Linked DNA regions of Roseimicrobium gellanilyticum. Each later gene encodes a partner of the first gene's protein in a complex. Links are inferred from orthologs where the notes say so. Each region holds a gene or a part of one and is shown in the gene's direction. Other genes may lie near its edges.

Region 1 (2,721 bases):
ACTCCCGCTGCGATGACCGAAGTGCGTAAACTCGGTAAGCAACTTGGACCTCGCGGTTTGATGCCCAACCCGAAGACAGGCACCGTGACGGATGACACCGCAGGTGCAGTGAAGGCTGTGAAGGCCGGCCGCGCCGACTTCAAGCTCGACAAGAACGGCAACATCGCCGCCGGCATTGGCAAGGTAAGCTTCGACGCGAAGGCCCTTGTCGAGAACGGCAATGCTCTCATTGAAGCCGTCATGCGTGCCCGCCCCGCCAGCGCGAAGGGCCGCTACGTGGCGAGCATCACGCTCGCTTCCACCATGTCCCCCGGCGTGAAGGTGGACGTCACCAAGTACCTCAAGATCGCCGCCTAACGGGAAGGACCCCAGACCATGAAAGCTGAAAAGACTGTTTTGATTGACCACCTTCTTCAGAAGGTGAACGCCTCCCCGTTCCTGTTCGTCGTGGACTACGCTGGTCTCACCGTCGACAAGTTCGAAGAGCTGCGCAAGCGCCTCCGCGCCTCCGGCGCCGAGATGCATGTGTACAAGAACACCCTCGTGAAGCAGGCCACCACCAAGGCTGGTCTTCCCGCCGAGCTGGGCGAGTCCCTTACCGGACAGACCGCCATTGTGACCGGTGAGAAGGACGTCTGCGCCGCCGCGAAGGTGATGAAGACCTTCTCGACCGAGTTCCAGAAGCCCCAGCTCAAGGCTGGCGTGCTCGATGGCAAGTACCTCGGCGTCGACAACATCAACAGCCTGGCCGACCTGCCTTCCCGCGAAGTGCTCCTCGCCCAGCTCCTTGGTGTTCTCCAGGCCCCCGCCTCCACGCTGGTGCGCCTCCTCAACGAACCCGCCGCCTCCCTCGCTCGCGTCCTCAAGGCCAAAGGCGAACAAGCAGCGTAATCCTTATTTCACCCCTTTGATTAGATGGCGGGGGCAACCCCGCCTGAACGTCCAAACATCCAATGGTCCCTTGCCGGGCTGGAAGCATCCAGTCTCAAAATACCCGGAGCTCCGGGTGACGGCGATACCGAAATACTACTATGGCAGACCTGAATAAAATCGTTGATGAACTCAGCGGCCTTACCGTCCTGGAAGTCGCTGAACTTGTGAAGACCCTTGAAGACAAGTGGGGCGTGAGCGCCGCCGCTCCTGTCGCCGCTGCAGCTCCTGCAGCCGGTGGTGCTGCTCCTGCAGCCGCCGTTGAGAAGACCGAATTTGACGTCATCCTCGTTGATGGTGGCGGCAACAAGATTGCGGTCATTAAGGAAGTGCGCGGCCTCGTGGCAGGCCTCGGCCTCGCCGAAGCCAAGGCCCTCGTCGAAAAAGGCGGAGCCAAGGTCAAGGAAGGCGTCAAGAAAGAGGAAGCCGAAGAAGCCAAGAAGAAGCTCGAAGCTGCCGGCGCCAAAGTCGAGATCAAGTAAGTGCTTTTACAACCGTGCTCCGCGGTCCCTGTGGCCGCGAAGCACACCTCCCCGAAAACAGACACCCGCAATGCCGATTTTTTCCCCTTTCTGCCAGTCACCCCGCACCGGTTCCGGTGTGCCGTGCCTGCAGAATGGGTCGCGGTCTGCCTCTCTGTTTTGCGCCCCGGATGCGTTCGCATCCGGTGGCGTTTTTGTCTTCAAATTCAGTGCCTAAACATAGGCCCGCTGCCGAGTCCCGGTCAGCGTCGCCGCCCTGCCGCCCCCCATTTCACCGGAACGTCCTTCCGGATTTGCTCCAACCCTTGCCAACTCACAGCCACCCCGTCGTATGTCCCAGCGCATTAACTTTGGCAAACTGAAGGAACCTGTTGACCCGCCGAATCTGATTGAGATTCAGCTACGGTCCTACGAGGAGTTCTTGCAAAAGGACGTCACTCCGAGCAAGCGCAAGGACATGGGCCTTCAGGCCGTCTTCCGTGAAGTCTTCCCGATCGCCAGTTACGACGAGAAGATGACGCTCGATTTCACCCACTACGAAATCGGCGAACCCAAGCTTTCCCCCCTCCAGGCCATCCGCGATGCGGAAACCTACAGCGCCCCGCTGTACGTCACCTACGAACTGCGTGACGAAGCCGGTGCGAAGCAGGAGCGCGTGTACATGGGCGAACTGCCCATGATGACCACCCGCGGCACCTTCGTCATCAACGGCGCCGAGCGCGTCGTGGTGAGCCAGCTGCACCGCTCCCCTGGCATCTGCTTTGAAACCCAGCAGCACCTGAACGGCCGCTGGTTGTTCGGCTTCCGCATCATTCCTGACCGCGGCACCTGGCTGGAAGTGCAGTTCGACACGAACGACCTCCTCTACGTCTACCTCGACCGCCGCCGCCGCCGCCGCAAGTTCCTTGCGACCACGCTGCTTCGCGTGATCGGCTATCCTGGCGACGAAGACATCCTCAAGCTCTTCTATCCCATCGAGGACCTGAAGCTGAAGGAAACCATGTCCGAAGAAGAACTGGCCGCGAAGGTCATCTTCAAGGACGTGCTCGATGGCGAGCTCATCGTGGCCCGTGCCTACGAGCCCCTCACGCAGGGCATCGTGCGCCAGCTCATCCAGCTGGGCCACAAGAGCCTCCGCTGCGTCACCGCTTCCCAGGACGACCTCATCATCGCCTCCCTCCGCAAGGACGTGGCCCACGATGAAGACGAGGCCCTCAAGGAAATCTACCGCCGCCTCCGCCCTGGAGACCCGCCCACGATCCCGAACGCCCGCGCCCTTGTGAAGCGCCTGTTCTTCGATCCAAAGCGC
Region 2 (3,257 bases), on another replicon or contig:
GAGTTCACCGTGGCCGCCCTGCCACTCATCCAGGCCGTGGCCATCGCGGCTGCGGAGAAGACCATCTACATCACCAACCCCTACTGCACCCCGACCGATGAGCAGGTGCATCTCCTCGGCGAGGCAGTGAAGCGCGGGGTGGATGTGAAGATGATTCTCCCCGGCAAGCACAACGACCAGCCCGCCACAAAAGCCGCCGGTCGCGGCAGCTACGGCAAACTGCTGGAAGCCGGCGTGAAGATCTATGAGTTCAAACCCACCATGATCCACTCCAAGACCATGGTGGTAGACGGCATGTTTGCCATGTTCGGCACCTCGAACTTGGATGCCCGCTCCTCCCTCATCAATGAGGAGATCGACGTGAGCGTCTATGACGCCAGCTTCGGCACGGAGATGGATCGTGTCTTCCGCGAAGACTTGAAGAACTGCCAGGAGTACAAGCTGGAGGACTTCAAGAAGCGGTCCCTGAAGGAGCGCGTCACGGAGTGGCTGGTGTATCCGTTTCACTCACAGTTGTGAAGAGCACTACCGCAGCCAGGCACTCGCGGCACTGGGAGAAACAGAACGCGAGACCCGCTCCATCGTGGCTCAACCGCCTGCCGACATGATGACGTCGCGCCAATCCACAAGTGCCAAAGCAGAATGGTGTTCGAGTCTCGCCATGTCTCCTTGAGCCAGGTGAAGGATGCATCGCAAGACCCTTGATTCATCCGCATTCAGTCGCCTCAGGTAACCTGCCGTTTCGGAAAGTTTTGCCATCACCCGATCCCGACTCTCCGGCTCAAACTGCTGATGAATCGCATACACAACCTCACGAGCCAGGTTGGCTGGCCCCGGCTCCCCGGTCGCTTGGTCGTAGGCGGCCACCGCGGTTTTCAATGCTTGCAGCAGTCCGCGCTCTTTCCGGGTCAGGTCATCAAAGGCTGCGGGATCGCTCTCCCAAAGTCTGGCCGCCACAGCATTGGCCGACTCCGCCAAAACCCTTGAAAATTCTGCATCGAGCCTGAGCAACTCGATCGCTTCGGGTTTGTCACGATGCTCTGGCGGAATATCAAACCACATAGGCAACCAAAGGAAGGCCGGAGCTCACGCCGACAGCCACTTCCAAACCGCCACAATCAATACCGCCACGCCAAAGGCGAGGAGCAAAAGACCGGGAAAGCCGCGGAGTTGGTTGGAAGCCATGAGGATAGTGTTGTGGTCCTGAATGTTAACGAACACAAAATGTGGGGAAAGACGCCGACACTTATCACAATTTGTTTGACACTCCAAAAGAACCCCCTACTGTCGCGCTCCCCATTTTTAGACAAACGACGAGACCTGTATAGCAACCGAATAAGACATGAAAACCTTTTCTGCCAAGGCCCAAGAAGTGGAGCGCAAGTGGTGGGTCATTGATGCCGCTGACCAAGTGGTGGGCCGTGTGGCTGTGAACGCAGCGAACATCCTTCGCGGCAAGAACAAGCCCATCTTCACCAATCACGTGGACACCGGTGACAACGTCATCATTGTGAACGCAGAGAAGGCCGTTTTCACGGGCAAGAAAGAGACGGACAAGACCTACACCTCCTTCTCCGGTTACGTCGGCGGCCACAAGTCCACCAATCCCGAGCGCATGCGCCAGAAGCACCCCGAGCGCATCCTTGAGAAGGCCATCTTCGGCATGATCCCGCACAACCGTCTGGGCAGCGCCGTCCTTCGCAAGCTTCATGTGTACGCTGGCAGCAGCCACCCCCATGAGGCCCAGCAGCCCCAGGCTTACAAGCTGGTCTAATTCCTGAACACGCACTGACCAGCAACGACTGATTTCCCTTCTGATATGAGCATCACTTCCTTCGACGCCGTCGGCCGACGCAAGACCTCGATTGCCCGCGTGTTCCTCCGCCCCGGCAGCGGCACCGTCACGGTGAACAACCGGACCTTGGATGAATATTTCCCCACCGTCACCCTGCAGAACCAGCTCCTGGCTCCCCTGCATGTGACCAGCAACGCCCAGAACTTCGACGTGAAGGTCACCGCGACTGGCGGCGGCGTCACCGGTCAGGTGGGTGCCATCCGCATGGGCCTCGCTCGCGCACTCTGCCTCGCCAACCCTGAGAACCGCCCGGTCCTCAAGGCAAACGGCATGCTGACCCGCGACTCCCGTATGAAGGAACGCAAAAAGGCTGGTCAGCCCGGTGCCCGCAAGCGCTTCCAGTTCTCCAAGCGCTAATCGCGAAGGCATACCGCCATTCGAATCTCTGGAAAGCACCGGACCAGTCCGGTGCTTTCTTGCGTTTCAAGGTTCTACATACATTTCAGTCTTGCATTTCCCCTAGGGAAGTCTGATATTTTGTGTCAGGCAACAACCGTGGAATTTCTTCCCGCTATGGCCTTCATGGATGAACGTGGTGTTTGTTCAATGGGTCAGTCGCAGGAGGTGTCCAGATCATGAGTTCACTCCCGAACGTCATCCACTTTAATTGTCAGTCCTGCGGCATGCTCCTCACGGTGCCGAGGGAAATGGCTGGCGTCACGGGACCGTGCCCTCACTGCCGGGCCACCATCACCTCACCTGCGGCACCCGCGCCCACGGCAGCAGTTCCCGGACCCTCGTGGCCCATGGCACAGAATGCAGCGGGGGCTCCACCTGTCCCGGCTCCGGTGATGACGACACAGGTGCCCATTCCTGTGCCTGCGCCCGCACCTGCTCCCGTGCAGTCTCTGCCGCCGCCACAGCATCTTCCGCCTCCCCAGCCATCTGCACGGGCCCCATTGCCCGCACCCGCACCCGCTCCTGCCCCTGTTGAGGTGCCTGAGCCGGTGCACACCCCCAGCTCCGCCTGGGAAGCCTCCAATCCGCCTCAGGCATCCCCACTGCCACCCGTCGTGGGCGGGGGTGTGATGCATCCCGCCTGGCCTCCGACAGGGGGCGAATTGCCGGTACCCAACCCGGGCGCGCCTGGCTCGGCGCATCCCATCATGGACAGCGTGTTGCAGATGCCCGGCGTGCATCCTGGACAGAGCCCGGCACCCGCTCCTGTGCAGCACTCCCTGCCCCCACAAGGAGCAGCGCACGCGTCCGCCCCATTCCCGCCATCGCCACCACCCCGGACATCTCCGCTGGCATCGCCCGGCAACGCGGCCTCCCAGCGCTTCAAGTCCTCACGTGGCTACTCGACTACCCGCAAAGGCCCGGCAGTGCTCGCCATACTCATGGCGCTGATGGCCATCGCGGGCACCGCGTGGTTTTTCCGCGACCAGATTCGCGTGGCCTG

What was found.
Region 2: rplL (region 1) and rplM share a complex: the UniProt entries of both Escherichia coli proteins name them as parts of the 50S ribosomal subunit. The link is inferred for Roseimicrobium gellanilyticum from one-to-one orthologs.

What each region holds. Positions count from the first base shown.
Region 1 is NZ_QNRR01000006.1:82,608-85,328, reverse strand. It holds rplL (50S ribosomal protein L7/L12), read left to right. Parts: upstream 1-1,031; coding sequence 1,032-1,412; downstream 1,413-2,721. Other genes in the region: rpoB (DNA-directed RNA polymerase subunit beta), read left to right, coding at 1,744-2,721; rplJ (50S ribosomal protein L10), read left to right, coding at 376-891; rplA (50S ribosomal protein L1), read left to right, coding at 1-357. UniProt on the Escherichia coli protein: The binding site for several of the GTPase factors involved in protein synthesis (IF-2, EF-Tu, EF-G and RF3). Is thus essential for accurate translation.
Region 2 is NZ_QNRR01000020.1:75,382-78,638, forward strand. What follows is about bases 318-3,058. They hold rplM (50S ribosomal protein L13), read left to right. Parts: upstream 318-1,342; coding sequence 1,343-1,774; downstream 1,775-3,058. Other genes in these bases: DES53_RS31105 (phospholipase D-like domain-containing protein), read left to right, coding at 318-519; DES53_RS31110 (hypothetical protein), read right to left, coding at 589-1,062; rpsI (30S ribosomal protein S9), read left to right, coding at 1,820-2,212; DES53_RS31125 (hypothetical protein), read left to right, coding at 2,431-3,058. Also shown: more of DES53_RS31105, read left to right, coding at 1-317; more of DES53_RS31125, read left to right, coding at 3,059-3,257. UniProt on the Escherichia coli protein: This protein is one of the early assembly proteins of the 50S ribosomal subunit, although it is not seen to bind rRNA by itself. It is important during the early stages of 50S assembly.